Regions from separate parts of the Micromonospora sp. NPDC048835 genome, predicted to be linked through region 2. Evidence: riboswitches for the same ligand, from Rfam matches in the RefSeq annotation. Region 2 holds a riboswitch; the other holds the start of a gene.
What was found. Region 2 has a riboswitch for cobalamin ahead of AB0C15_RS20190 (ribonucleoside-diphosphate reductase subunit alpha). Riboswitches for the same ligand answer to the same signal wherever they lie in the genome.
Positions count from the first base shown of each region.

Region 1 (15,130 bases), on a different contig from region 2:
GCTGCGTCTCAGTCCACGCCATCCGCGATATCACCTCGACGGACTCACGGACCGGGCGCTCAGCCTGTCCCGGACCGAGGCGCGTGTCCTGTCCGCCGCGCTGCGCGCGTACCCGGTCACCCGCCGACTGGGCCTGCCGGCGCTGCTGGCCGCCAGCGGCCGCGGCCTGTTGCGCTACGACGGCAGCGTCCTGGTCCTCCTCGCCGCCGACGGCGACGACCAGATCACCTCAGGCCGACGTCTGCTGCGTACGTGGCTGGCTCTTGCCCGGCACGACCTGGCGGTCCATCCGCTCAGCCAGCTCATCGACTGCCCCGTGACCGCCGGTCGGCTCGCCGACCGGGTCGCCGGCCAACCGCTCGCCGTGTTTCGCGTCGGCCGACCCTGCATCGCCCCGGTCCGTTCGGCCCGCCGGGGCGAGCGATAGATCACTACGATCGCTAGCCTCGCGCGAGCTTCAGGGTTGCGCTGAGCGTCAACGGCCGTGGGGCATTGGGTTTCGGACACGTTATTTCCACACGAAGCGTGATTCTTCTTCGTGTTTCGAGCGATCCCGGTCCCGTTGGGCGGGGATTTTTGCTGTCATGGCGAGGAAGTTCCCCGCCGGGGTGAGCGGGTAGATCGCGGTTTCGGCTTCGATGGTCCACGCGTGGTGGTCACACACGATGATCATGTTGTTGGTGCCTAGGTAGTTGGCGAGTTTTTCCGGGTCGGGGCTGCGCAGTTCGGGATGGCGACGGTGTAGCCAGCGGTCGTGTCGGATGCGGTCGAGCAGGTGGTCTTCCCGGATGTAGAGGATCGTCGGTTGGGCGGAGGTCCTGGTGCGGGTGCTCGTGTGTCCGTGGCGGCAGCGGTAGCCGGGTCGGCTGTGTATCCAGTGGGAGTCCATGATTCGGCCGCACACGCCGCAGCAGATCACTGCGGCCAACACGTAGCGGCGGGGGATGCCGTCGGCGGGAGTCGGTGCGGTGTGGCTGCCCTACGACTACGGCGCACTCGAACCCGCCATGTCCGGCGAGATCTTGGAGCTGCACCACGACAAGCACCACGCCGCGTACGTCAAGGGCGCCAACGACGGGCTCGACCGGCTCGCCGAGGCCCGTGACAAGGGCGACTACGCGACGCTGGTCGGGTTGGAGAAGACCTGTGCGTTCAACCTGTCCGGGCACGTGCTGCACTCGATCTTCTGGAACAACCTGTCCCCGGACGGCGGCGACCGTCCCGACGGCGAGTTGGCGGCGGCGATCGACGAGCACTTCGGCTCGTTCGACGGGTTCGCCGGTCAGTTGTCGGCGGCGACGAAGGGTGTGCAGGGCTCGGGCTGGGGGGGTTCTGGCCTGGGAACCACTGAGCCGGCGGCTGATCGTGGAGCAGGTCTACGACCACCACGGCAACGTAGGGCAGTGAGCGGGTACACCCCCGAGGCGGCCGAGATCGTCCAGCGCGCCGCCGGGGTCATCGCCGCGAAACACCGCGGTGACCCCGCCGGCGCCGAGGAGTTGATGTCGGCGTTCAGCTCCGGGCAGGCCCGTACCCTCGGCTTCTACCTGCTGGCCGATCTCGCGCTGGGCCTGGTCAAGGCGCAGAGCGGTCAGTCCATGGACGACCTGGTCCGGGAACTGTCCCTGCTCCTGGCCGAGACCGCCCAGTCCCCGCCGGCATGATGGTCCGCTGGGTTCCGCCCACGAGCGGAACCCAGCGGGCAGCCGCAACGCCCACCGCCCACCCGAAGGGGCCCGATGCGCCGGAAGATCGAACACCGTGTCGTGACGATGGACGGGCAGTCGATGATCGCGCTGACAGTGGCCGACTTCGAGCGGCTCGACGCCGCCCGTCGGCAACTCGGTGCCAGTGAGGCCCAGGCGCACCAGCTTCGCCAGCAGTTGAAGGACACCCGACGTCGAGTGGCCCGCCTGGAGGGACTGCTCGCCGCGCCCGTACGTCCCGGGCTACCGGGCGCAGACGCATGCCATCGCTGTCCTCACCCCAGTGACGACTTGGATAGCTGATCAACCCGTCCGGTCTTCCACCTCGTCACCCTTGGCTGAGCGGCGGCGGGCGGATCAGCCGGACGGATGGTCAGCGGCGGCCCGGCCGCCGCTGACCATCGCGCTACCCGGCGGTCAGGCGCCGTAGCGCAGGTAGATCGTGTCGCCGACGGTCACTGTCGTGCCGCGGGTCGCGGTGGCCGGGGTGCCGCCGTCGCGGGACACCTTCCAGGTCGAGGAGCCGCTGTTGGCCAGGCCGTTGATCGAGGTGATGGTGCCGGTGCCACTGGTGGGAAGAAGAGAGGTGACGCAGCCGCTCGGGGTGGCCGAGCCGACGGCGGCGTCCAGCACCGCGCCGAGGGTGGTGGTGGCGGCGGTCGGCGTCAGCGTGACCGCGCACGGCTTGATGCTGCCGCTGCCGTTGTCGACGATCACGGCGAGTCGGGTGGCGGCGCCCGTGGTGAATCCGCTTGCCGCGACCCAGGTGGGCGCGCCGGAGGTGACCGGGGTCGGGGGAGCGGCGGTGTAGCCGGCGCCGGCGAGCGCGCGTACCGCGTCGATGGAGGCGTACGCCGACGGGGTGGTGTTTGTGGGCAGGTACTTGAACCCGCCGCCGCTCAGCTGCTGCGCGCGCAGGAAGTCGATCGGGGTCTTGCCGGCGGTGGTGGTGAAGTCGGTGCCCTGGCTCGGGATGCCGCAGGCGTTCAGGCCGGAGACCGCCCAGGCGGTGGAGTCGGTGTTGACGCCGAACATCGAGCTGAACGCGCCGGATGCGTTGACCAGCTTGCTCTTGAGGAAGTTCTTCGCCTGAACGACGTCGGTGTCGGTGTTCGGGACCCCGGCGGCGCAGAGCGCGGCCATGGCCGCGCCGGTCATGTCGATGTCGCTGGCGGCGGCGAGTTGGGTGGGGTTGCCCTCGGCCTGGGTGAAGGTCCAGCCGCCGTCGTTGTGCTGGTTGTTGCGGATCCGGGTGATCGACAGGTTGAGCAGGGCCTGCGGTACGCGGGCGGCGCCGGACTGGGTCTTCGCACCGGCCAGGGCGAGAGTGCCGAAGACGGTGCCGTTGAAGTTGGCCGGCGGGCCGTAGTAACCGGCCGAGCCGGTCTGCCAGTAGGCGATGGTGTCGGCGATCAGGTTACGGGTGGAGGAGACCCGGGCGGGGTCGATGCCGGCGGCGTAGGCGTTCAGCACCCCACGCTCGTAGTCGGTGACCACCGGCGTGCTGCTCGGCCAGGACGCGGCCGAGAGCTGGTTGCGGTAGACGGTGCGGGCGTTCTTGGTCGTGTCGCCAGAGGGGTAGACGTCCACCGCCGCGACGCCGGCGGGTGCGAACGCGCTGAACGCCCACTCGTTCGACAGTCCGCCGCTGGCGTAGCTGCCGTCGGCGGCCTGCAGTGTGCGCAGGTAGGCGACACCGTTGGTCTTGGCGGTGGCGATCTGCGCCGCGGTCGAGGTCGCGGCGGCGGGCGCTGCACCGGTCGCGACAGCGACGACGGTGGCGATCAGCGCGGTGGCGGGAGCTGTCGCGATTCGTCTCCGGTGGCTGCCGGAGGAGAGGCGTGAGGACATCGGGTCTCCTTGGGGGTACGGGCACGACTGCCTCGACCCGGAGCCCGGGAGGGGCCGGCGGGAGCGGGGCGGGCCGGCCGCAGGACGCGTGGGACGGATACCGCAGGTGCTGCGTCACCACGTGGGTAGTCGGGCTCGGGACGGCGGACCGTCCTCACCGTTGCGCGTCAGCCCCGGATTCCCACCGGGTTCCCCCACGCGATGACGCGGTCACGTTATGGGAGGAAGCCCCTACCGCGCGCTGTTAGGTACATGACACGGTCTTGCGTTGACGAGGTGGTCGCGGGTGTGGTCCGATGGCCGCGATCCAGCAGTCAGGGGAAGCCGGTCAAAGTCCGGCGCTGGCCCGCAGCCGTAGGTCCCATTCTCGGGACGAGTCGGATTACCTGGCTGGATAGAGCACCGCAGCGCCGTCGAGGTACACGGCGCGGAGCCAGATTTCCGGGGCTTGTCCTCGGGGTCCGCGTCCGCGCCTGCGCCGCTAGCCCCCGAGAGAGTCGCCATGTCCCCCCTGGTCAGTCGAACGTCGCGCGTTCCTGCGGCATGGTTGGCGGCCGTCGCCGCAGCGGTGCTCGGCGCGGTGGCGCTGGTGGTGCCGACCCGCGCCGCGCTCGCCGATCCGCTGGAGTCCTGCACCCCGACCCAGGGCGCGATCGTCGCCGTCGACTTCGCCGCCTGGGGCGGACCGGTGTTACGTGGCTGCGACGCCACCCCGACCACCGGCCTGGACCTGCTGCACGAGGCGGGCTTCACCACCACCGGCACCGCCCACGACGGCCCTGGCTTCATCTGCCGGATCGGATCGCCCGACTTCGCGTCCGGTGCCGAACACCCGACACCGGCCGACGAGGCGTGCCAGTTGACGCCACCGGCGTCGGCCTACTGGTCCTACTGGATCGCACCGGCCGGGCAGGACCACTGGACCTACAGTCCACTCGGCGCGATGGCGCAGCGGCCGGGCCCGGGTGAGGTCGAGGCGTGGGTCTTCGGCGGCACCGACATCGGCGGCACCACCGGGGCACCGAGCTTCACCCCCGCGTCAGTGCGCGCGAGCGGCCCGACTCCGACCGCCACCCCGACTCCGACGGCGACCCCGACCTCGACGCCCGTGCCGACGCGACCGACGGAAGCGCAGGTCAAGGCGGTGGCGAGTTACCTGGTGGGGCAGCTCGCCGACGGCGACCACGTCGACAACGGTTTCGTCGACTACTACCGGACCATCGCCGTCGCCACCGCCCTGGCCGGCACCGGTGGGCAGGACCAGACGCTCACCAAGATCGTCGACTATCTGCGGGCGCACGTCGATGGCGCCATCTTCCCGAACGGTGGCACCGCCCCACCCCGAATCGCCAACGTCGCCAGCCTCGCGCTCCTGCTGACCAGCACCAGCGGCGATCCGCGCGCGTTCGGCGACCGGGACCTGATCGCCACGCTCACCGACCGGGTCTGCACCGCGACCGACGCCGACGCCGGCTGCGCCGCCGCCGGTGACTTCGCCGGATCGAGCGATCCGCTGACCCACGCGACCGCCCTGCTCGCGCTCAAGCGCGCCGGCGTCACCCCGCCGGCCTCCACCGTCACCCGCCTGACCGAGCAGCAGTGCACGATCGGAGCCTTCGCCGGTGTCTGGCGCAGCCCCACCGAAGCCTGCGACCCCGACCTCGCAGCCACCACCCTCGCCGTCCTGGCGCTGCACACGCTCGGCGCGCACGACGCGGCGCTCAGTTCGGCCAAGGCGTTCCTGGCCACGGCGCAGGAGCCCGACGGCGGTTACCAGCCGTACACCGGGGCGGGACTGACCGACACCTACTCGACCGGGCACGCCGCGCAGGCCCTCGTCGTGCTGGGCGACGGCGACCGGGCGGCGGCAGCCACCGGCCTGCTGGTCAGCCGGATCGTCCCCGGCGGTGGGCTCAGCCCCGACCCGAGCAACCCGGACGCTGACCTGCCCGCCACCGCCGCTGCGGCGCTCGCGCTGGCCGGCAAGAACCTCGCCGACCTGGGTGAGACGCCGCCACCGGCCGGACCGCGACCCGATCTGGTCAAGGGGGTGTCCTACCTCGTCGCGCCGACGAACCTGATCGACGGCAGGTACTACGAGTCGTTCCCCGGCTTCCCCGACTTCGGGTTGAGCATCGACGGTGCCTACGCCCTGGCCGCCACCGGCGGGGACGACGCCAAGCTGCGGGCGATCGTGGAGTTCCTGCGCGGCGGCGGCGCGGTCGGCGACAACGGCTTCACCGTCGACATGTGGCTGGGCGTCGGCACCGACTACGCCGTCGGCGGCGCGATCGGCAAGATGGCCCTACTGGCCCAGGTCACCGGCTACGACCCCCGCTCCTTCGGTGGACACGACCTGATCGCCGCCCTGAGCGACGTGACCTGCACCAAGACCGACGCGCTCACCGGCTGCGCCGGGGCCGGCAACTACCGGTACGCCACCTCGGTGTTCGGGCAGTCGCTCGGCATCATCGCGCAGCACCGCGCCGGCCAGGGCGAGGCCGCCACCAAGCCGGTCGAGTTCCTCAAGGGACTGCAACGCGCCGACGGGTCCTTCCCCAGCCTCATCCCGGCGGCGGATGCCGACAGGGACGTCGACAGCACGGCGATGGCCGCGATGGCCCTCGCCCTGGCAACCGAGGACCCGTCGGCGGCCGGCGCGGTCGACAAGGCGCTGGCCTGGATCGCCTCGACCCAGAAGGGGCACGGCGGGTTCCCGGGCGCGGCCGGTGACTCCACCAACTCCACAGCGCTCGCGATCCAGGGCCTCACCCTGCGCGGCACCACCTACGCGGGTCAAATCAACAAGGCCCTGGCCTTCCTCGCCAGTCAGCAGAACGACGACGGCGGTTTCAGCGTCGCCGCCGACGGGCAGGCCGGCTCTGACGTGCGCGCGTCCACACAGGTCGTGGGCGGTGCCACCGGCACCTCGTTCGCCACGCTGACCCGCGACGTGCACGGGCTGCCGGGCACGGATCCGACCCCGTTGCCAACCCCGACCCCGTCTGCGACGCCGTCGTCGTCAGCGAGCCCGTCGTCGTCAGCGAGCCCGTCGACAAGCGTGGTCCCGTCGTCGCCGGCCGCCGGAGGGCAGCCGTCGGGCCACCTGCCCCGCACCGGCGCGTCCATCCTGACCATCGCCCTCCTGGCGCTCGTGCTCGTCGTCGCCGGCATCCTGCTGCGGATCTCCGCACGACGGCGCGCGGTGACCGGCGACGGTGGTGTCTCGTGAGGGCCCGCAGGTGGCTGCGGTCGGCCGCGGCCCTATCGATCGTCGCCATGGTGGCGGGGACACCCGTGACCGCGGTGGCCGCGCCGCTGCCGATCGGGCAGTGCACCACATCGTCCGGGGTAGTCCTCGCCGTCGACTTCAGCAAGTGGGGCGGGCCACTCCTGCGCTCCTGCGGCACCACCCCGACCACCGGTTACCAACTACTCAACCAGGGTGGTTGGCGTACCACCGGGACGCAGCACGACGGGCCGGCGTTCATCTGCCGGATCGGCTACGCCGGCCACCAGGGCGGCACCCAGTACCCCACTTCCGCCGACGAGAGGTGCGCTCTCACCCCACCAGCCAGCGCCTACTGGTCGTACTGGCACGCCGACCCGGGGCAGAACACCTGGGTCTACAGCCAACTCGGCGCGATGAGCTACAAACCCAAGCCCGGCAGCGTCGACCTGTGGATCTTCGGAGCGACCGACATCGGCGGCACCCAGGGCCGGCCCACCTTCAGCCCGGACAGCGTCCGAGCCCGCAACAACACGCCGATCGGCACCCCCACCACCGCTCCACCCCCGGCCGCGCCACCCACGGCCCCGCCCGGCGCCGGCAACCCGCCCGCTGCCGGCAACCCGCCGGCACCGGGTAACCCCGGAGTCGGCAACCCCCCACCCGGCCTCCCCCCGACGGGAGCGCCGACATCCGTCCCGATCGGCGGTACGCCGACGCCTCCGACCAGCCCGACGCCTTCAGCAGTGGGAGTGTCGCCCAGGCCGTCGAGCGCGACCCCCGACGGACCCCGGATCCTAAACGCGGCGCCCACCGCGACGGCTGCCCGTCAGGACACCGGCTCGGCGCTGCCGGCACTGATCACCGTCGGCCTGCTCGCCGTCCTCGCCCTGGTCGGCGGTGTCGTCGGCTGGCGGCGACGCCGCACCTGACCCGATGCCCCCGATCCGCACCAATCTCCCGCACCGCCTCGCGGTAGCCCGGCTGCCTCGCCCCCTGCACCCGGTGGCCTGGTGGCTGTGGGCGCTCGCCCTCGCGACCGCCGCGAGCCGCACCAGCAACCCATTGCTGCTGCTGCTCATCTTCGCGGTGCTCGGGTTCGTCGTCACCGTCCGCCGCACCGACGCACCCTGGGCGCGGGCGTTCCGCTACTACCTCTACCTGGCCCTGATCATCATCGCGATCCGGGTGGTGTTCCGGACGGTCTTCGCCTCCGGAATGACCCCCGAGGACCACATCCTGTTCCGGCTTCCGCACCTGCCCACCCCCGACTGGTACGCGGGCATCCAGATCGGCGGTCCGGTCTCCCTGGAGGCGACCCTGTCCGCGGCTGTCGATGGGCTCCGCTTGGCCTGTCTGCTGTGCTGCATCGGCGCCGCCAACAGTTTGGCCAACCCCAAACGCGCGCTGCGGGTCCTTCCCGGTGCGCTCTACGAGTTGGGTGTCGCCGTCACCGTCTCGCTGAGCGTCGCACCGCAACTGGTGGAGAGCGTCCAACGCGTCGCCCGAGCCCGCCGTCTCCGCGCCGGACGGACCAAGGGTTTCGGCGCGCTTCGGGCCATCATGATGCCGGTCCTGCACGACGCCCTGGACCGGTCGCTGCGGCTGGCAGCCGCCATGGACGCGCGCGGCTACGGCCGCGTCGGCACCGCCACACCCGCCTCGCGACGGCTCACCGGAGTCCTCATGCTCACCGGCATGGCGGGCCTGTGCGTCGGCGCGTACGGACTGCTCGACCCAGGGGTTCCCCGCCCCGTCGGGCTCGGCGGTCTCGGCGGCGGCGTGCTGCTCTGCGTGGCCGGGCTCGCCCTTGGCGGGCGTCGCGTCTCCCGCAGCCGGTACCGGCCCGACCCGTGGCAGTGGCCGGAGTGGACGGTCGCTGGCTGCGGCGTCGTCACTGCTGTCGTGCTCAGTGCCGGCACCGGCTACGACCCCGCCGCGGTCAACCCGAGCCTCTATCCGCTGCACTGGCCCAGCCTGCCCGCCCTACCGGCCGCCGCGATCCTCGTCGCCGCCCTCGCCGCGATCGCCGCACCGACACCCCCGCGCCCCCACCGCCCGGAGCCCGAACCTGTGCGAGGCCGCGCCGCCGACACCGCAGGAGCACCGTCATGATCCGCTTCGAGCGCGTCAGTATCACCTACGACGGGGCGTCCCGCCCCACACTGCGCGACGTCGACCTCGACATCGACGAGGGGGAGCTGTGCCTGGTCGTCGGGCACACCGGCGCGGGAAAGTCGACACTGCTCGGTGCGATCAACGGCCTCGTCCCGCACTTCAGCGGCGGCACCCTGCAGGGCAGCGTCCGCGTCGCCGGCCGGAACACCGCCGACCACCCACCCCGCGAGTTCGCCGACCTGGTCGGCGTGGTCGGGCAGGACCCGGTCGCCGGGTTCGTCACCGACACCGTCGAGGAGGAACTGGCGTACGGGATGGAGCAACTCGCCCTCGACCCGGCCGTCATGCGGACCCGGGTGGAGGAGACCCTCGACCTGCTCGGCCTGGCCGACCTGCGCCACCGTGGCCTGCACGAACTCTCCGGTGGTCAGCAGCAACGCGTCGCTATCGGCGCGGCGCTGACCGCCCACCCACGGGTACTGGTCCTCGACGAACCGACGTCCGCGCTCGACCCGACCGGCGCGGACGACGTCCTCGCCACCATCACCCGACTGGTCCACGACCTCGGCGTCACAGTCGTGCTGGCCGAGCACCGACTGGAACGCGTCCTGCCGTACGCCGACCGGCTCATCCACGTCACCCGCGACGGCACCGTCCGCCAGGGCGACCCGGCCACCCTCATCGCCGGCACCACCGTCGCGCCACCCGTGGTCGCACTCGGACGCCTGGCCGGCTGGTCACCGCTACCCCTGTCCGTGCGCGACGCCCGCCGGCACGCGGCCGCCCTACGTGACCGGTTACCCCCGACACCGCCGCGACCACACCGACACTCCCACGGCGACGCCCGCAACGCCCTGACCGCGGCCGGCGTGATCGTCCGCCACGGACCGGTCGTCGCCGTCCGCGGCGTCGACCTGACACTGGTCCGCGGTGAGATCACCGCGCTCATGGGCCGCAACGGATCCGGCAAGTCATCGCTGCTCTGGGCCCTGCAAGGCTCGGGCCGCTGCGACGGCGGCACCATCAGCGTGCCCGACCCGGCGCACGGCGACCTCGACCCAGGCCGGGTCAGCGCCAGCCGGGCCCGCCGACTCGTCGGCCTCGTCCCGCAGACCGCCACCGACCTGCTCTACCTGGACACCGTCGACGCCGAACTCGACCAGGCCGACCGCGACGGCGCCGAACCGGGCACCGCCCGGCGTCTCCTCGACGCCATCGCCGCCGGCATCGACGGCGACAGCCACCCCCGGGACCTGTCCGCCGGGCAGCAACTTGCCCTGGTCCTCGCCATCCAACTCGCCGTCACCCCCGGCGTGCTACTCCTCGACGAACCCACCCGTGGCCTGGACTACCAGGCGAAAGCTGCGCTGACCCGTACCCTCGACGACCTCGCCGCACAGGGCCGCGCCGTCGTCGTGGCCACCCACGACGTCGAGTTCGCCACCACCACCGCCGACCGGGTCGTGGTCATGGCCGACGGTGAGATCATCGCCGACGGCCCCGTCCCGACCGTGCTCACCGCGTCGCCCACGTTCGCCCCGCAGGTCGCGAAGATCCTCGCGCCGCTGCCCTACCTGACGGTCGGGCAGGTCGCCGCCGCCCTCGACAATCCGGAGGTACGCACGTGAGCACGCTGACCGTCGCCGTCCGCGTGCCCGGCCGCGCGGTGCTCGCGATCACCATGGCGTCGTTCCTGGGTTTCGTCGCGTTCCTCTGGCCGTTCGTCGTCGCCCCGGGCACCTTCGGCTCCACCCAGACCCCGCCGCTGATGTTCGGGGTGCTGCTGCTCCTGGTCCTCGCCGTCATCTTCGCCGAGATCGCCGACGGCAGGATCGACGCCAAGGCGCTCGCCATGCTGGGTGTGCTGTCCGCGATCAACGCGGCCCTGCGACCACTCGGCGCCGGCACGGCGGGCATCGAGACGGTCTTCTTCATCCTCGTCCTCGCCGGTCGGGTCTTCGGGCCCGGATTCGGGTTCGCGCTCGGCTGCACGTCACTGTTCGCCTCCGCCCTGCTCACCGGGGGAGTGGGACCGTGGATGCCGTACCAGATGTTCGGCTGCGCCTGGGTCGGCATGTTCGCCGGCCTGCTGCCCAGGGTCCGGGGACGGGCGGAAATCTTCTTGCTCGCCGCCTACGCCGCAGTCAGCGGGTACTTCTTCGGCTTCATGCTCAACCTGTCGTTCTGGCCGTTCTCCCTCGACCCAACCAGCTCAATCGCCTACCAGCCCGGTCTGCCGATGCTGGAACAACTCCACCGGTACCTGACCTTCTTCAGCGTCACCTCGCTGGGCTGGGACACCGGACGGGCGGTCACCACGGCCGTCCTCGTCACCCTCGCCGGACCAGCCGTGCTGGGTGCGTTTCGCCGTGCAGCCCGCCGGGCGCACTTCCAAGCGACCCCGAAGTTCACGAGCGCTGTCACTGACGTGGACGCCAACGCAACGACGAATCGACATGCGTAAGGCAACCAGTTTCGCCCTCCAGGGGACCAGTTGAGGTCTTCGGGCACCGCTCGCAATCATGGTCGCCGTGTGCTGCCCAGTCGCTCTGTGTTTGTCGTTGCCTTCCGCTATGGTCACGCGCGTTCTGACGCACCTTTTGGTGGTTTAGAAATGGGACATGTGTAGCACGCGGCTGCCCTAGAGGGTCGTGGGAGCTAGCCGCCGACGAAGATCTTCTCGGTTTTGATGCCATCGCCGACGTCGTCGCGCGCATTGTGGGCTCGGGAGGTCTAGACCCGGTCACTGTCGGAATTCACAGCGCCTGGGGTGGTGGTAAGTCGACAGCGCTTAACCTCATCGCGAAGGATCTTTCTGCGCTCGGGCACGTTCTCGTGGTTCGAATGGATCCATGGGAGTTCGAGTTAGTGCGTAAGCCTTGGTGGGGGAAGGTTGTGTAGGTCGCCGGTTGTTCCTGCTCCCCGTTCCGGTGGGCCTGGTTGTCAGCCATGGCCGTAGCTGCGGGCGACCAACGGGTACGCCCCGGCTGCGGCGTTTGCTGCGGTCGGTAGGTGCGGCGCGGCCAGGGCGGTCGCCAGCGGACCCCCATGATTCGCCACCGCCTCGCCCAGCGGCGCCAGAGGTGCAGGGGCGATCAGATCGTCGCAGCCGCCGCAGAGTACCCGCACGGCCGGATCGACCTCGGCGAGCAGTTGGCGCACCACGCTGGTCTTGCCGATCCCCGCCTCACCGGTGAGCAGGGCCACCGAGCCGGCACCGCCCAGCGCGGCCTCGACGGCGGCCCTCAGCGTGGTCAACGCGGCCCGGCGCTCGAGGAGCTGCATTGGCATCCTTCGATGGTGCCACCCGTGTCGGTGGCGAGTCCGGTTGAGACGGCTTGCTGACCGAGCTACCCGAAGGCGGTGAGCCGCCGGCCCCTCCGCCTGACGAGCGGCAGACCCCGAGGCGATGGATACTCGTCTGATGACCGGACCGGATCTCGACCCCGAACAGTATCCACCCATCGATCCACGTGAGCCGGTGCCCGACGACGCGGGCGCGCTGCTACCCGACACACCGGACGAACTGCCAGAAGCCCTGGCCGAACCGATGCCTGACGACGGTGGCAACGCCGGCGGTGTGCGCGAGCCGGCGTAGGCCCGCACGCTGACGAGCGCGACGCCAGCCCGACCGGCCGAGGCTATGACTGATTCTCGCGCAGAACGGCACGATGCGAGCCCATCCATGGCCGGGCTCATCCGCGCCGCCCACCTCGAAAGCGCTCGGTCTGTGGGGAGCGGGAGGTCCGCGACCTCGACCACATCGCCATGCCGGCGTGCCTGTTCGATTGCGGCGCCCTCGTCGAGGCCGGGAACACCGCCGTTATGGACAACTATTCCACTTGGCCAGGGCTCGCAGATTCGGCCCGCGCGGACGGCGTCAGCGTTGGTGGTGCGAGGGTGCGCAGCCGGGTGCGCACGGCGGCGGCGCGCGCATGATGCAGGTCGTCAAAGATGATCAGGGCCTGCCGCCACGCATCGCCGGCGGCGTCGAGGTTGCCGTGGCCGTGATGGGTGTCGCCCAGTCCGACGAGAACCTGGGCCTCGTAGAAGCGGTTGCCCAAATCCTGCAGCAGGATGAGTGCGTGGTGGTAGCAGGTGAGGGCTTGCGCGTACTGACCGAGGCGGTAGTGGGCGAAACCCATGCCGTGCCAGGTGCTGGCCTGCCCGTCCAGGTTGGCGAGGTTCTGATGCAGTCCGAGGGCATCGTTGCCGCAGGTGAGCGCGAGTTGGTACTCGCCGAGCTCTGCGTGACTCCAGCTGATTCGGGTGAGGCTTCGGCCTGCCCGGCCGCGAAGCCGAGAGTTCGGAACATCTCGTGGGCATGGCTTGCGTGTTCCAGGGCTGACTGGTGTTGCCCTCGCCAGTCCGCCAGGTAGCACAGGCCGATCTGGGCATGGGCCTGGCACAGTCGGTCGCCGGCCCGCTCGGCCAGGTCGAGGGTCCGGCGCAGCAGCGCGTCGGACTCGTCGAGGGTGGCCGCGTCGGCGCTGAAGGCGGGCATCCAGATCCTGCTCGGGCGCTCGGCCAACCGCATGGTCCAGCGGCTACGCACGACCGCCGCGGGCCGGGTCGTGGAGATCCCGGCCGGGCAACTGGGCCGGCACCACGCGGCAATTTCACCGCTCGCTGTCGGCCATCTTCACCATCCGGGCCTTCGGAGCCTCGTCCTTCGTCGAGCGCCGGCTCGGCCTGCGGTCGGACCGACTGCGGGAGGCGGCGGACGCGAGCCTGCGGGGACGCGCCATGATCGGCCCGGCGGCCGAGGTCGTGGCGCAGTTCAGCATGCTGCTGCTGCTGCTGCTGCTGCTGCTGTGCTTGGGCGCCTGGCGAGCCGCGACCGGCACCCTGCCCAGTGCCGCCCTGGTGGCTTTCCTGCTGTACGTGGTGATGCTCATCTGGACAAGACGCCACCCTGCGTGCCGGACTGCCTGCTGTCCGCAGACGGCAACCGGATCGTCTACGTGGCCGCCGACGCCAGAGGGTGGCCCACCACACTGCGGGTGCGCGACCTGGACCGGAGGGGACCGGACCGCACCGTGCTGGTCTCGCAGGGCGGTGCGGGCAGCCGGCTGCGGATACGCCGCGCCAGCAACCCGGCGTACATACTCGTGGCCGACGGTGTCCGGTCCCACTGGCGGGTGACGGCGCTGGAACTCGCAGCGCTGAACCGGCCGCCCACCGTCCTTCCCCGAGCAACCAGCCTCGAGCGGTGCGACGTGGGGCTCTGGCGAGGCGCTCCGCTCTTCTGCGAGCTGTCGACCGACGCGGTCGGCGACACACATCTGACCGTCACCACCCGGTCGCCCATCGGTGACCGACGGCACACCCGGCGTCTGGGACGCATCGGCACCCCTGAAGACCTTCGGGCAACAGACGCCGGACTGCTGGTGCGCGCCACTCACCACAGCGAGGAACGCGTGTTGCGTTTCCCCCTGTTACCCACCCCCGCCGCTCGCGACGAAATCCTGGTACACGGACCGGGCCGCTTCGACCTCTCCCTCACCGGCTTTGCCGAATCCGTGGGCTGCGTGGTGCTCGAACGGTGCGCCGGCCAAACGCCGGGCGTACACGCATGGGACCGGACTGGCTCCCGCCTGGCCGTGGCGGACAGCGTCCCGGCGCTGGCGCCGCCAGCACTGGCACGCAAAGACGTCATGGTGGCGGCCGACAACGCCCGAGTTCCGGTCAGCCTGGCCTGGTCACCCACGACGAACACCGCCGGATTCACCGGCCCGCTGGTGCTGTTCGTGTACGGCGCCTACGGGGTGCGCCTGTCACTGGACGGGATCGACGGCATCCGGGCCCTCACCGACGCCGGGCTCGCAGTCGGAGTGGTGGGGGTACGCGGCGGAGGGGGACCGGACGGCTGGCACGAGGCCGGCCGCGGCCCGCGCCGGCACGTCTCCGTTTCGGACCTGCGTGCGGCCGTCAAACATCTGCGGGGTGGATCGGAACCGGGAATCAAGGTGACCGCACTCGGCCTGGTTGGCGCGAGCGCCGGTGGATTTCTCGTCGGTGCCGCGCTCAACCAATTCGGCGCCGATGTGGACGTCGCGGTGATGACCAACGGCTTCCTGGACCCGATTCCCACGCTGCTCGACGACACCTCACCGCTCACCGCGTCAGACCGGGACGAGTGGGGTGACTTGCGTCGATGTCCGCGCGCGTACCGCGCCTTGGCCGAGCTGTCGCCGTACCGCAACCTCACCACCTGTCTCACCAC
Region 1 covers NZ_JBEZGM010000001.1:259,638-274,767, forward strand. Annotated here, with positions in the region: gene AB0C15_RS01030 (hypothetical protein) at 1-427, shown strand, start outside; gene AB0C15_RS01035 (hypothetical protein) at 509-889, opposite strand; gene AB0C15_RS01040 (superoxide dismutase) at 945-1,664, shown strand; gene AB0C15_RS01045 (hypothetical protein) at 1,740-2,009, shown strand; gene AB0C15_RS01050 (hypothetical protein) at 2,124-3,557, opposite strand; cobalamin riboswitch at 3,660-3,782, opposite strand; cobalamin riboswitch at 3,835-3,966, shown strand; gene AB0C15_RS01055 (prenyltransferase/squalene oxidase repeat-containing protein) at 4,060-6,789, shown strand; gene AB0C15_RS01060 (LPXTG cell wall anchor domain-containing protein) at 6,840-7,718, shown strand; gene AB0C15_RS01065 (CbiQ family ECF transporter T component) at 7,723-8,901, shown strand; gene AB0C15_RS01070 (ATP-binding cassette domain-containing protein) at 8,898-10,532, shown strand; gene AB0C15_RS01075 (ECF transporter S component) at 10,529-11,368, shown strand; gene AB0C15_RS01080 (P-loop NTPase fold protein) at 11,599-11,805, shown strand; gene AB0C15_RS01085 (AAA family ATPase) at 11,848-12,195, opposite strand; gene AB0C15_RS01090 (hypothetical protein) at 12,329-12,502, shown strand; gene AB0C15_RS01095 (tetratricopeptide repeat protein) at 12,738-13,313, opposite strand; gene AB0C15_RS01100 (hypothetical protein) at 13,524-13,802, opposite strand; gene AB0C15_RS01105 (prolyl oligopeptidase family serine peptidase) at 13,824-15,130, shown strand, end outside.
Region 1: another riboswitch for cobalamin. It lies ahead of AB0C15_RS01055 (prenyltransferase/squalene oxidase repeat-containing protein); the one in region 2 lies ahead of AB0C15_RS20190 (ribonucleoside-diphosphate reductase subunit alpha).

Region 2 (15,130 bases):
CGCAGCCAGCGGCCCGTGCCTTGTGCGGGGGACCACGACGAGACGACAATCGATGCCGTGAAGCTCCCGTCACCGCTCGCGGTGCCGCTGGTGGCGCTGCTGACCCTCGCCGCCTGCGGCACCTCGCCCGGGTCGGGCGACGACCCGCCGGGCGGCGCACCGCCGGCCTCCGCGGCCACCCCCTCCGCCGTCGTCCGGTCCCCGGTCGCGTTCGACAAGGCGCTGCACGACGAGCTGGTCGCGATGCTGGAGCGCGACCAGGCCGACCGCCAGGGCACGCCGCAGAGCGAGTCCGACCAGGCCCGCACCGCCCGGTTGAAGGAGATCATCCAAGCCCACGGTTGGCCGTCCTTCGCGCTCGTCGGCGAGGACGGCGGCAACGCCGCCTGGGCGATCGCCCAGCACTCCGACCAGGATCCGACCTTCCAACAGGAGGCGTTGGAGCTGCTGCGGGCGGCGGTGGCCGCCCGCCAGGCATCGCCGGGCAACCTGGCCTACCTGGAGGACCGGGTCGCGACGGGCAAGGGCGAGCCCCAGGTGTACGGCACACAGATCCGCTGCGGAGCGGACGGCCCCGCCCCGGCGACCCCGATCAGGGACGAACCGGGTGTCGAGCGACGCCGGGCCGAGGCGGGCCTGCCGACGCTCGCCAGCTACCTGGCCGAGATGACCACGATCTGCGCGCAGGACGCCAACTAACCTGCCGGCCTCCACCGTGCGCCCGGCCAGTACAGCTAGCCCCGGTCGCGCTCATGGCCGTCGCGGGCGGTCTGCACCTCGGGCACCGAGGCCTCCAGCAGATCGGCGAGGCCACGGAGGTGATCGGCGACCTGGACGCCGAGCGGGGTCAGCGAGTATTCGACGCGCGGCGGGATCGCGGTGAGCACCTCACGGGTGAGCATCCCGTCGCGTTCGAGGGTCTGCAGGGTCTGGGAGAGCATCCGCTCACTGACCCCGTCGATGCGGCGGCGCAGCGCGTTGAACCGGTAGCGGCCCTCGCCGAGTGCCAACAGGGCCAGCGAGGCCCACTTCGAGGTGACGTCCTCGAAGGCCGCACGGGAGGTGCAACCCCGGGCGAAGACATCGCTCACGAATTCCTGGGTAGGCCCCGCCGGGTCCTGGACCGGCATGTCGCTCACCTCACCAGCCTATCCCACGCCAACCAACCGTTAGCGCTGTAGATTCGTAAGTGCCTGCTAATTTGTAACTACCGTCCGGAGGTTCCCATGCCCACCTACGCCGTCACCGGCGCCACCGGCCGACTGGGCCGACTGGTGATCGAGCAAATGCTGGACAGTGGCGTACCCGCCGCCGAGGTCGCCGCCATCGTCCGCAGCCCGGAGAAGGCCGCCGACCTGGCCGCCCGCGGGGTCGAGATCCGCAAGGCCGACTACGACGACCCGTCGACGCTGCCCGGCGCCGTGGCCGGCGTACGCCATCTGCTGCTCATCTCCGGCGACACCCCCGGTCAACGCGTCCCCCAGCACACCGCGGTCATCGACGCCGCCAAGCTCGCCGGGGTGCAGCGTCTCGTCTACACGAGCATCCTCAAGGCCGACACCACTGCGAATCCCCTCGCTCCGGAGCACCGGGCCACCGAGGAGGTCCTCGCCACGTCCGGGCTGCCCTACACCGTGCTGCGCAACGGTTGGTACACCGAGAACTACACCGACCAACTGCCGCAGTACCTGGGGTCCGGCACGATCCTCGGCGCCACCGGCGGCAGCAAGATCTCCGCCGCGACCCGGGCGGACTACGCGGGTGCCGCGGTGGCGGCGCTGACCCGCGAGGAGGACGGCAACGCCGTCTACGAACTGGGCGGCACCGCATTCACCTTCGACGAACTGGCCGAGGCAGTGACGGAGGTGACCGGCACCACTGTCGTCCACCAGGACATGTCCGCCGCCGAGCTGGCCTCCGCCCTGCGGAACGTCGGCCTGGACGCGGGCACCGCCGGGTTCGTCGCCGCACTCGACGTGTCCATCGCCGAGGGCGAGCTGGCGACCGACAGCGACGACCTGAGCCGACTGCTCGGTCGACCGAGCACCCCCCTGCGCGATGCCGTGCGGGCCGCACGGGTCTGACCGGGGCCCTCACCGAAGCGGGCGGCGGCGCGAGGTCGCCGTCGCCCGCCAGCCGGTGACCGTATCGTCGGCGGCATGGTGAGGCACCTCGACGATCGAATCTTCGTCCGCGCCGCCGGGCCGGAAGACGACCCCGAACAGGTCTTCGACTTGCTGTGGCAACTCGCCCCCGACGACGTACGACCGGATCCCACCCGGCTGACCAGCGCCTGGCGTGACCTGCACGCGCAGGCTGGCCGTCGCCTCCTGCTGGCCGTCGCCGGGGAGACCGTCGTGGGCACCCTGGACACCCTCGTCGCCCCGAACCTCACCCACGGCGCGCGTCCGTACATGGTGGTGGAGAACGTGGTGGTCGCGGCCGGCTGGCGCCGTCGGGGCGTCGCGCGAGCCCTCATGCTGGCGGCGCTCGACGATGCGGCGGCGGCCGGGTGCTACAAGGTCCAACTGGTCTCGAACGCCACGCGTACCGACGCCATCGCTTCTACGCGTCCCTCGGGTTCGCGCAGTCCGCCCTCGGCTACCGCCGGTATCTCACCACCGCGACCTGACACCTGGCGCTTGCGCGTCCCGTCCAGCTACTCCGCTTCGTCCTGCTCCTCGGTGAGTTCGGCCAGGACGTCGGCCGCGTCACGGTTCCCGGCGTCGGCGAGCCGGCGAAGTTCGCCGACGTCCGCCCGCTCCGCGGCCAACTCGACGAGCTGGTCGGCGGCGTCCTTGTCGCCCCGGTCGGCGAGACGCCGCAGCTCGTCCACGTCGCCGAGTTCGCTGGCGAGTTCGACGAGTTGGGCCGCCGCGTCGGCGTTGCCGTCCTCGGCCAGCTGACGCAGCTCGGTGAGGTCACCCCGCTCCCCCGCAAGCTCGACGAGTTGGTCGACCGCGTCCCGGTCACCGTCGCTGGCCCGTTGGCGCAGGTCGGCAAGATCAGGGTCGGACATCGCGCACCTCTTCGCAGTTGGCGTGGCCGGCCTGGTCCCGCTCACCACGAGAACCTAGACCAGCCGGTGTCGTGGTGGCGCGGGAACGACGGACACCGCCTGTCGGCCGATCCGCTCAGCTCACCTCGGACGCCTCGACGGTCAGCAAGCCGGTCAGCAGACCGCGCAGGGTCCGCTCGACGAGGTCCGCCCGGGGCGCCGGCCCGGCGGGCTGACCGAACGCCGCGAGCAGATGCGGGTACGCGGCGAGGTCCACCCCGGCCACGCTGAACGCCCCGGCGGCGGTTTCCCGGCGGGCGAAGAGGCTCACCACGCCGGTCATCATCGCGATGGCCTCGAACTTGGCGGTCGCGGAGCAGCGCACGGGCTCCAGGACCCGGATGCAGTTGTCGAACCAGGCCAGGCTCTCCGGGCCGGTGCCGGACGGCCGGTGGATCACGTCGAGCAGCCACGGATGGGCGGCGAACAGCGCCAACTGCCGTCGCCCCAGCAGCACCATCGTCTCCAACCAGTCGCCCTCCGACTGCGGGTACGGGCGCAGCTCCCCCACGGCCCGGTCGGTCATCAGGTCCAACAGGTCGTTGCGCGACGACAGGTAGCGGTAGAGGGATCCGGCACCGGTGCCGAGTGCGGCGGCCACGGCGCGCATCGACACCGCCGTCAGCCCTTCGGCGTCGGCCAGGGCGATGGCGGCCGCCACGATGGCGTCCCGACTGTGCGCCGGGGCGGGGCCGCGGCTGCCGCGTCCGGGTCTGCTCCAGATCGATTGCGGGTCGGGGCCGCCGTCGCCGGTACTCGCGGGTGCGTCGTTCACCGACCTACTGAAAACTGCGAACGTCGTTTGCAGTTGTTTGTCGGCGGGGAGCGGGTGGGCCCGAGATGGAGCAGGTCAGGGCACGGGACGGCGCGACGATCGTGCTGCACTCGACCGGAACGGGGCCGGGGATCGTCGTGGTGCACGGCGGCGGCGTGACCATCGACGTCTACCGGCGGCTGGCCGCGGCGCTCGCCGACCGGTTCACCGTGCACCTCTACAACCGACGGGGACGGGCCGACGCGCCACCGAGGCAGGTGCCCTACACCGCCGACCAGGAGGTCGACGACCTCGCCGCCGTGTTGGCGCACACCGCGTCCGGCAACGTCATCGGCCACAGCGCCGGAGGCTTCCTGGCGCTCGAAGCCGCGCTCCGACTGCCGATCGACCGACTCGCCCTCTACGACGCCGCGATCTCGATCCACGGCAGCTTCCCGTCGGCCTGGCTCGCGCCGGCCCGGGCGGCGGCAGAGGCCGGCGACACCGCCCGCAGCCTCGCCATCACCACCGCCGGCATCAACCCGCAGATGCCGGCGGCGAGGCTCCCGCTGCGCGTCCAGGTCGCGATGCTGCGCGCCTTCCTGCGCACGCCGATCGGCCGGACCATGGGCGAGTTGCTGCCGGCGACCCTGGACGAGTCGGCCCTGATCCTGGCTCACGACGGGCCGGCCGGCCGGTGGGCCGGCGTCTCCGCCGAGGTACTGTTGGCCTGCGGCGCCGGTGATGCCGCACCGGGCGGCTCACTCCTGAGGGGTCACACGATCGCCCACCGTCATGGATCTTGGCTAGGCTGGTGGGCATGCCCACACACCATCCACACCGCCGCATGATCGAGTCGGTCGACTGGTGAGTGACGCCGCCGCGCCCACCCAGCGAGGTGGGCCGGAACCGCCGTCGCGGCACCGGTCGGGTTGGGCCAGCCAGTGCGCCCGCCTCGCCCGGTCCCGCCCCTTCGAGATCGCCATCGTCGTGGTCATCCTCGCCAACGGCATCGTCCTCGGCCTGGAGACGTACGACGACCTGAGCCCCGCCGACACCGCGCTGCACGGGCTGGAGCTGTTCTTCCGGGCCGTGTTCGTCGTCGAGATCGCCATCCGGCTGGCGGCGTACGGGAGGCGCCCGCAGGACTTCTTCCGGCACGGCTGGAACGTCTTCGACTTCGTGGTGATCGCGGCGATCTTCGTACCCGGCCTGCACGGTGACTCGGCGTTGCTGCGGGTCGTGCGGGTCGCCCGCATGGTCCGCCTGGTGCGGTTCTCGCCGGGTCTGCGGACCATCGTCTCCGCGCTGTGGCGCAGCCTGCCGGGCGTCACCGGGTTCCTCGCCCTGGCCGTGGTGACGCTCTACGTGTACGGCATGGCCGGTTGGCTGATCTTCGGCGACAGGTACCCGGAGGAGTACGGCGACATCGGACGATCGCTGTTGACGTTGTTCGTGCTGTTGTCGCTGGAGACCCTGCCGGACCTCATCGAGCAGGGCATGGCGATCTCGCCGTGGACGCTGCTCTACTACGTCAGCTACGTGGTCATCACCGTCAACCTGCTGCTCAACATCCTCATCGCGGTCATCGTGAACTCGATGGAGGAGGCCCGCCGGTTGGAGATGACCGAGCGACTGGCTCCCGGGTACGACGAGGACGGCGACGGCGTACCGGACGAGGTGGACCGCATCGCGCTCACCCAACGGCTTGACGACCTGCGGGCGGTCATCACCGAGTTGGAACGGGAGTTGCGCATCGACCGGGAGGACGGGCACGGCCGCCCTCACCGGGACAGCGCCCGTACCAGACGGTGATCCGACGCTCGCGCTGCGTCTTCGCGTTCGGATAGTGTCGGTGGCGGTCCCATCGGCCCTTCTGAGGGGGTACCGGCATGACGGCCAGTGTCGACAATGCCCAGACCACCACCGACCCTACGGCCACCCTCGGCACCGTTGTCGACGACGTGGTCCGCCCTGCACACCCGTAACTTCCGATAGCGGTACCGTGGACCTGCCATGACCAGCCACCCCCGCGAGGAACTGCTGCGGCTGCGCGCGCAGACCGAGGCGCAAGCCGTCGCCCTGGAGAGCGACCTGCGAAGCCTCTTCGAGGCGTCCCGGTCGTCGAACGCCGACGACGAGCACGACCCCGAGGGCAGCACCATCGCCTTCGAACGCGCGCAGCTCACCGCCGTCCTGGACGCCACCCGCCGACGGCTGGCCGAGTTGGACGTCGCTCTGCGACGGGTGGACGACGGCAGCTATGGCGTGTGCGAGGGCTGTGGCCGCCCGATCCCCGCCGAGCGCCTCGCCGCCCGTCCGGCGGCGCGCACGTGTGTGACCTGCGCCAGCCGCCGGTGACGGCACGGGCTGACCCCTCCGCCCGACCGTCGCGTCCGACTGCTCGGGAGGACGGCCGAGGGCTCGTGGTGCGCGCCCCCGACCCGGCCGAACCGCCGCCGCTACCCGGCATCCGGCGGCGTTGTCGCGCCCATGCCGGGCACGACCTCACCGGCGCTCAGGCGGGGCTGCGCCGTTCCAGCAGGACCACGTCACGCCAGCGTCCGTGGTGGCAACCAACCCGCTCGCGTACGCCGATGACCCGGAACCCGGCCCGCTGGTGCAGCGCCAGGCTGGCGGTGTTCTCCGGGAAGACCCCGGACTGGATCGTCCAGATGCCGGCGGCCTCGGTGGAGGTGATCAGCGCGTCCAGCAGCAGTCGGGCGACGCCACGGCCCTGGGCGGCCGGGTCGACGTACACGGAGTGCTCCACCACTCCGGCGTAGACCGCGCGGGTCGAGGTCGGCGAGACGGCGACCCAGCCAAGGATGGTGCCGTCGCTGTCAACCGCCACGAAGCGGTGAGCGCTCAGGCGCCCGGCGTCGAACGCCGCCCAACTCGGCGCGGTGATCTCGAAACTGGCGTCACCGGTGTCCAGGCCGGCCTGGTAGATCGCCAGGACCCGGTCGGCGTCGGCGTCGGTCATGGGCCGCACGGCAATGTCGACCATCAGCGGGTTCCCTTCCGCAAGAGACCAGGCGAACGTCCTGACACCCGTCGGATCAGACGGCTGCACAGATCAGGTGAGTGTCAACCTAGAGGAGTCCCTTCTCGGGGAACCGCCGTCTTCACTTCTGCAACATGATCGACGCGGCGTCCGCGACGACACCCAACGACCAATCGAGCTGACGGCATGTGCCCTGATTCGCGCATTCGAGGCAGCCGCCTGAACGCCATGTCCGGTCGAGTGCCCGAGTCCAGTGCGCATCAAGAGTCCTCATCGCGGCGAACAACTCGTCTGCCCGACTCACAGGTTTATCAATCGGCACGGCGCCACCCTCCCGCGATCACCACGTTGGGCCCCACCTGGGGGCAGAGACCATGTGTCGTGCTCCCCAGGTGGGTGTGCGGCCGAGGACCCGGGAGTTTGCCGAAACCAGGGAAACCGGCCAAGCAGGAACTTATTCCTACTTGTAGGAGTAGGTCAAGTCATCTCCTGGAACTTGTTGGAACAGGTCTACTCGTGATCAGATTGGACTGCCGAAACCAGGAAACCTACGGAGTTCGACCCATGTCAATCGAGCGAGTGGACTACCGGCGCATCGCCAACGAGATCGCGGGAAAGATCAAGTCTGGTGAGCTCGCTCCGGGCGAGAAGCTGCCATCCACCCGTGAGCTGGCCGAGCAGTACGGCGTACACATCTCCACCATCAACCGGGTCATGACGATCCTCAAGGATCGCGAGTTGGTCGAGGGCCACCCAGGCAAAGGTGTCTACGTCGCAGAAGCCGAAAGCTGACAGCGAGCCACCCTCGCCGCGATCTTGCAGTTTCTGTCCTGACGTAGAGGGCATCTCACGCATTTTGACGACCGAAACTGCAAGATCGGCGCGGCAGGGGTGACGGGCCTCAGTGACGACCAGCGTAGAGCGCGCGGTCGCCTAGTTCCTCTTCTATGCGGATGAGCTGGTTGTACTTGGCCGTGCGGTCGGAGCGCGACAGCGAGCCGGTCTTGATCTGCCCGCATCCGACGGCCACCGCCAGGTCGGCGATCGTGGTGTCCTCGGTCTCGCCGGACCGGTGCGACATCACCACCCGGTACCCGGCCTTGTGGGCGGCGTCCACGGTCGTCAGCGTCTCGGTGAGGGTGCCGATCTGGTTGACCTTGACCAGGATCGCGTTGGCGTACCCCCCGTCGATCCCGTCGCGCAGCCGGTCGACGTCGGTGCAGAAGACGTCGTCGCCGACCAACTGCACGCGCTCCCCCGCAGCCGCCGTCAGCCGCTTCCAGCCGACGATGTCGTCCTCGGCCATCGGGTCCTCGATCGAGCTGATCGGGTACCGGGAGACCAGGTCGAGCAGGTAGTCGATGTGCTCCGCGACGGTGCGCCGGCGTCCCTCGCCGACGTAGTCGTAGACGCCGTCTTGGAAGAACTCCGAGCTGGCCGGGTCGAGGCAGATCAGCACGTCGGCGCCGGGCTCGTAGCCGGTGTCCTCGATCGCGCGCAGCACGAACCGCAGCGCCTCGTCGGCATCCGTGAAGGTGGGCGCGAAGCCGCCCTCGTCGCCGACGTTCGTGTTGTGCCCGGCCGCGGCGAGGGACCCCTTCAGGGTGTGGAAGACCTCCGCGCCCATGCGGACCGCCTCGGCGAAGGTCTGCGCTCCGACCGGCGCGATCATGAACTCCTGGAAGTCGAGCGGGTTGTCGGCGTGCGCCCCGCCGTTGATGATGTTCATCATCGGCACCGGCAGCAGGCGGGCGCCGACGCCACCGACGTAGCGGTAGAGCGGTTGCCGGTGGGCCGACGCCGCCGCCTTCGCAGTCGCGAGGGACACCGCCAGGATCGCGTTGGCGCCCAGCCGGCCCTTGTCCTTCGACCCGTCGAGGTCGATCATCGTCTCGTCGATCAGGGCCTGGTCCTCCGCGTCGAGCCCGAGCACCGCGTCGGCGATCTCGCCGTTGACCGCGGCGACGGCCCCGCTGACCCCCTTGCCGTGAAAACGCGTCCGGTCGCCGTCACGCAGCTCGACCGCCTCGTTCGCCCCCGTCGACGCCCCGGACGGCACGGCCGCCCGGCCGGTCGACCCGTCGGCGAGGACCACGTCGGCCTCCACCGTCGGGTTACCCCTGCTGTCGAGGATCTGCCGCGCCCGCACCCGACTGACTGCCGTCATCACACACTCCCTGCTCATGCCGCCTTTTCGCAGCCAGACTGGCAGGAAACGGCGGCCCTGGCACCGCGACGATCGACACGTTGACCCGTACCCCGGGGTGCGGGTTTAGGGTCGCGGGATGCGGGTGGGTGAGTTGGCACGGCGGACCGGGACCACAGTCCGGGCGCTGCGGTACTACGAGTCGGCCGGGCTGGTCGTGCCCCGACGGTTGAGCAACGGCTACCGCGAGTACGACCCGATAGCGGTGCGGCTGGTGGCCCAGATCCGCGAGCTGATGGCGCTCGGCCTCACCGTCGAGGAGACCCGGCCGTTCGTGGAGTCGATCGCCGGTGGTGCCGACGACACCGACGTGTGCGCGGCGGCGCTGGCCACGTACCGCAGCACCATCACCCACCTCCAGGAACGGATCGGCAGGTTGAGCGCCCAGCGCGACGCGCTCGACGCGCGCCTCGACGCCGCCGCGACCCAGGTCGTGCCCGGCGGTGCGGCGCAGGGCGGTGACCCGGGCGCGCTTGTCGGCGTCACACTGCCGCCGCTGTCGTTCTACGGCACCGACGGCCGTCCGGTCGATCTCGGCGCGCTCGGCGCCGGCCGCAGCGTCATCTTCGTCTACCCCCTGACCGGGCGGCCCGGCGTCGACCTGCCCAACGGGCTGCTGGAGGTACACGGCGCCCGGGGCAGCACCGAGCAGGCCGCCTGGTTCCGTGACCACCACGCGGAGCTTCGCGCGGCCGGCGCCGCCCGGGTGTACGGGCTGTCCGCGCAGTCGACCGGGTACCAGCGGGAACTCGCGCACCGGCTGCGGCTGCCCTACCCGCTGATCCCCGACCCGAGGTTGAGCCTGGCCGAGGCGTTGGGGCTGCCGACGCGCACCGCCGGCGACATGACGCTCTACGAGCGGTTGACCCTGATCGTCACCGACGGCGCGGTCGAACACGTCTTTCACCCGATCCCGGACCCGGCGTCGCATCCCCTCGAGGTGATGCGGTGGCTCACCAAACGACGCCAGGCCCCCGGATCGGCCGCCGCCTAGAAGTCGTCGTCGAAGGCCACGGTGCCGCTCACCCCCACCTGGTACGCCGACACCCGCCGCTCGAAGAAGTTGGACAGCTCCTGCACGTCCTGCAACTCCATGAAGGCGAACGGGTTGCTCGACCCGTAGTGCGGGGCGATGCCGAGCTGGGCGAGGCGGCGGTCGGCGACGTGCTGGAGGTACTCCCGCATGTCGGTAAGCGTCAGGCCGGGCACACCGTGGCCCAACAGGTCCTCGGCGAACTGCACCTCGCACTCGACGGCCTCGGTGAGCATCTGGCGCACCTGGTCGGCGAGGTCGTCGTCGAACAGGTCCGGCTCCTCGGAGCGGACGGTGTCGACGACGTCGAACGCGAACGCCATGTGCATGGACTCGTCGCGGAACACCCAGTTGGTGCCGGAGGCGAGGCCGTGCAGCAGGCCGCGGGAGCGCAGGAAGTAGACGTACGCGAACGCACCGTAGAAGAACAGACCCTCGATGCAGGCGGCGAAGCAGATCAGGTTGAGCAGGAACGTCCGCCGGTCCTCGCGGGACCTCAGTTCCCGGAGTTCACCGAGCGAGTCGATCCAGCGGAAGCAGAACTCGGCCTTGCGACGGATCGACGGGATGTTCTCGATCGCCGCGAACGCCGCGAAACGCTCGGTCTCGTCGGGCACGTACGTGTCGAGCAGGTTGAGATAGAACTGGACGTGCACGGCCTCCTCGAACAGCTGCCGGGACAGGTAGAGGCGACCCTCGGGGCTGTTGACGTGCTGATAGAGGTTGAGCACCAGGTTGTTGGCGACGATGGTGTCGCCGGTGGCGAAGAACGCCACCAGGCGGCTGACCAGGTGCCGTTCGGCCGGCGACAGCTTGTCCAGGTCGGTGAGGTCGGCGTGCAGGTCGACCTCCTCGACGGTCCAGGTGTTGCGGATCGCGTCGCGGAACCTGTCGAAGAAGTGCGGGTAGCGCATCGGGCGGAGGGTGAGGTCCATCCCGGGGTCGAGCAGCATGTGCGTGGTCCTCGTGTCGGTGGTATTGGCGGCGGGGGTCACTGGCACGCCTCGCACGACTCGGGGTTCTCCAGCGAGCAGGCGAGCGCCTCCGCGTCGAGGGCGACGGACGCGAGGGCAACTGGCGCGGCGGGTGCCACGGCGCTGACGGTGGCCTGCTGGATCCGGGTGGCGGGGCGTGAGCGCAGGTAGTAGGTGGTCTTCAGCCCGGCCTTCCAGGCGTACAGGTACATCGAGGAGAGCTTGCCGATCGTCGGTGCGGCCAGGAACAGGTTCAGCGACTGGGACTGGTCGATGAACGGGGCACGGGCGGCGGCCAGGTCGATCAGCGCCCGCTGCGGCAGCTCCCACGCGGTGCGGAACAGCTCCCGTACGCCGGCCGGCAGTTCGGCGATGTCCTGCACCGACCCCTCGGCCCGCTTGATCGCCGACCGGATCCGGTCGGTCCACAGCCCCCGGGCCTTCAGCTCGCGTACCAACGCGGTGTTGACCTGGAGGAACTCCCCGGACAGCGTCTCGCGCTTGAACAGGTTCGACACCTGCGGCTCGATGCACTCGTAGCACCCGGCGATCGAGGCGATGGTCGCCGTCGGCGCGACCGCCACCAGCAGCGAGTTACGCAGGCCGTGCGCCGCGACCTCTTCCCGCAGGGCCGCCCAGCGTGCCGTCTGCGTACCCTGGACACCCCACAGGTCGGGCTGGAGCTGGCCCCGCGCGGCCCGGGTCTGCGGGTACGCCGGGTGCGCGCCGAACTCGCGCGCCAGGTCGGCGGAGGTCTCCAGCGCGGTCAGGTACAGCTCCTCGCTGATCCGGGTGGACAGTTCCCGGGCGGCCGGCGAGTCGAAGGGCAGCCGCAGGGCGAAGAAGACGTCCTGCAACCCCATCAGCCCGAGCCCGACGGGCCGCCAGCGGGGGTTGCTCGCCGCCGCCTGCGCGGTCGGGTAGTAGTTGATGTCGATGACCCGGTCCAGGAAGGTCACCGCGGTGCGGACCGTGGCGCGCAGCCGCTCCCAGTCGATGCCGCCGTCGGCGAGATGGGCGGCGAGGTTCACCGAGCCGAGGTTGCACACGGCGGTCTCGGCGTCGTTCGACACCTCGACGATCTCGGTGCAGAGATTCGACAGGTGTACCACGTTGCCCGGCTCGGCGGTCTGGTTGCACAGCCGGTTCGACGCGTCCTTGAAGGTCATCCACCCGTTGCCGGTCTGGGCGAGGGTCCGCATCATCTTCCCGTACAGCTCCCGCGCCGGGACCTGCCGCACGTAGCGGCCCTGCGCCTCGGCCTCCCGGTACGCGGCGTCGAACCGCTCCCCCCACAGGTCGGGCAGCTCGGGCACCTCGCTCGGGTCGAACAGCGACCACATCTCGTCGGCCTCGACCCGGCGCATGAACTCGTCCGGGATCCAGTTGGCCAGGTTGAGGTTGTGGGTGCGCCGGGCGTCCTCGCCGGTGTTGTCGCGCAGGTGCAGGAACTCCTCGATGTCCGGGTGCCACGGCTCGAGGTAGACGCAGGCCGCGCCCTTGCGCCGGCCGCCCTGGTTGACGGCGGCGACGCTCGCGTCGAGCGTGCGCAGCCACGGCACGATCCCGTTGGACTGCCCGTTCGTGCCCCGGATCAGCGCTCCCCGGGAGCGGACCCGGGAGTACGCGATGCCGATGCCACCGGCGAACTTGGACAGGTTGGCGACCTGGGCGTACCGGGCGTAGATCGAGTCCAACTCGTCGAGCGGGGAGTCGACCAGATAGCAGGAGGACATCTGGGTGTGTCGGGTGCCGGAGTTGAACAACGTCGGTGAGCTGGGCAGGTAGGCCAGGCTGGACATCAGCCGGTAGAAGCCGACCGCCTCGTCCGCCGTCCGGGACAGGCCACAGGCCACCCGCAGCAGCCAGTACTGCGGGGTCTCCAGCACCAGTCGGCTGGTGGGGTGGCGCAGCAGGTAGCGGTCGTACACCGTGCGCAGGCCGAAGTACTCGAACCGGCGGTCAGCGTCCGGGTCGACGGCGTGGTCCAGGGTCGTGGCGTGCGCGGCGACGAACGCGGCGGTGTCGTCGCCGATCAGACCCTCGGTGTGCCCGGCGCGGATCGCCGCGCTGAACGAGGTGATGCCCTGTCGACGCACCTCCTTGTCGACGTACCCGGCGAGCAGCCGCGCCGCGAGGCGCGAGTACTGCGGTTCCTCACCGATCATCTCGGCCGCCGTCTGGATGGACAGCCGGTCCAGTTCCGCGGTGGTCGCGCCGTCGTAGAGGCCGCTGATGGTTCGGGTGGCCACCCGCATCGGGTCGACGTCGGTCAGGTCGTCGGCCCACCGCTCGACCGCTCGGACGATCTTGTTCACGTCCACGGGTTCGGTGCCGCCGTCGCGCTTGCGGACCTGCATCGGCGTTCGCCGCAGGGTCGCGTCGCCGCTGGCCGGGACTACCTCGGTGACTGTCACCACTCGCTCCTCGGAGTTCGAGACCTGGTGGCCCGGACGCGAGGAGACAGACACCGACGGACGCCACGCCGCTGCGGGCGTGGGTCAGGTGGCGTCGGCCGTCCCACGCGGCCTCGGACCGCCGCCCACCCGGGTGCGGGTACGCGGCGCGCTGGCAGGTCTTCGGACTCGCGGGCACGACCGGGCTCGCCGGTCTCCTACTGGCCGTCGCTTCCCAGGCCGAACGTGGCCCAGTGCTGATGACGGCTGTCGTTCCCACTCACCGCTGCGGGACAGTCCCGGATTTCCACCGGGTTCCCTGTTGCCTCGACCGCACCGGATGAGCGGCCGAACCAGCTGCGCTCGACACCATATATAGGGACGCAGCCGTTGTCACACCCCACATGTCGGTCTCGGGCGTGTCGGGAGCGTTGCGGTGACCACCGTCACCAACCCCGGGACGCACACTGCGGCCGACCGACGCCGGGAAGCGGCGACGAGGCGGCGTCTTCGGGTGTCGACAGTCGACAAACATCATATGTCTGCGCCCCTGGAGTGATCGACAACGTTGACGTTCTGGACCGGCCCTCCGTATACTCCCAGTGATCATCTGATCTTTAGCCTAGCCGGGCGAGGAGCGCATGCCGCAGATCACCGCCGTCACCGTCGAAGACGTCCGCTTCCCCACCTCCCTGACCGCTGACGGGTCAGACGCCATGAACAAGGACGGCGACTACTCGGCGGCCTACGTCGTCCTGCACACCGACGGCGTCGACGGCGTGGGCGCGCCACTCGCGGGGCACGGCCTCACCTTCACCATCGGTCGAGGCAACGACATCGTCGCGGCGGCAGCCGTCCACCAGGCCCAACTTCTCGTGGGCATGGACGTGGCGACGATGGCCGCCGACATGGGCGCGGTCTACCGCCTGCTCACCTCCGACTCGCAACTGCGCTGGCTCGGCCCGGAGAAGGGTGTCGTCCACCTGTCCCTCGCCGCCGTGTTGAACGCGTCGTGGGACCTGGTCGCCCGGGTCGCCGACAAGCCGCTGTGGCGACTGCTCGTCGACATGTCCCCCGAGCAACTCGTCGACATCGCGGACCTGCGCTACCTGTCCGACGCGCTGACCCGGGACGAGGCACTGGCCATCCTGCGGGCCAAGGAGGGCACGAAGGCCGCCCGCCTCGCCGAGCTGGACCGGACCGGCTACCCCGCCTACACCACCTCGGCGGGTTGGCTCGGCTACGGTGACGACAAGCTACGCCGGCTGTGCCAGGAGGCGGTGGACACCGGCTACGGCTACGTCAAGCTCAAGGTGGGTGCCAACCTCGACGACGACATCCGCCGGTGCGCGATCGCACGGGAGATCCTCGGGCCGGATCGCAACCTGATGATCGACGCCAACCAGGTGTGGGACGTCGGCCAGGCCATCGAGTGGGTCACCGCCCTCGCCGAGTTCAAGCCACTGTGGATCGAGGAGCCGACCAGCCCCGACGACATCCTCGGCCACGCCGCCGTCCGCCGAGCCGTCGCTCCGATCGGTGTCGCCACCGGCGAGCACTGCCACAACCGGGTGATGTTCAAGCAACTGTTCCAGGCCGAGGCCATCGACTTCTGCCAACTGGACACCGGCCGGCTGGCGAGCATCAACGAGATCGTCGCCGTGTTGCTGCTCGCCGCGAAGTTCGACGTGCCGGTCTGCCC
Region 2 covers NZ_JBEZGM010000016.1:35,053-50,182, forward strand. Annotated here, with positions in the region: gene AB0C15_RS20120 (DUF6624 domain-containing protein) at 58-699, shown strand; gene AB0C15_RS20125 (helix-turn-helix domain-containing protein) at 735-1,130, opposite strand; gene AB0C15_RS20130 (SDR family oxidoreductase) at 1,227-2,084, shown strand; gene AB0C15_RS20135 (hypothetical protein) at 2,094-2,399, opposite strand; gene AB0C15_RS20140 (GNAT family N-acetyltransferase) at 2,283-2,906, shown strand; gene AB0C15_RS20145 (helix-turn-helix domain-containing protein) at 3,135-3,833, opposite strand; gene AB0C15_RS20150 (alpha/beta fold hydrolase) at 3,899-4,663, shown strand; gene AB0C15_RS20155 (ion transporter) at 4,680-5,627, shown strand; gene AB0C15_RS20160 (TraR/DksA C4-type zinc finger protein) at 5,829-6,173, shown strand; gene AB0C15_RS20165 (N-acetyltransferase family protein) at 6,331-6,822, opposite strand; gene AB0C15_RS20170 (winged helix-turn-helix domain-containing protein) at 7,384-7,611, shown strand; gene eno (phosphopyruvate hydratase) at 7,721-8,986, opposite strand; gene AB0C15_RS20180 (MerR family transcriptional regulator) at 9,105-10,019, shown strand; gene AB0C15_RS20185 (ribonucleotide-diphosphate reductase subunit beta) at 10,016-11,011, opposite strand; gene AB0C15_RS20190 (ribonucleoside-diphosphate reductase subunit alpha) at 11,050-13,392, opposite strand; cobalamin riboswitch at 13,585-13,801, opposite strand; gene AB0C15_RS20195 (enolase C-terminal domain-like protein) at 14,070-15,130, shown strand, end outside.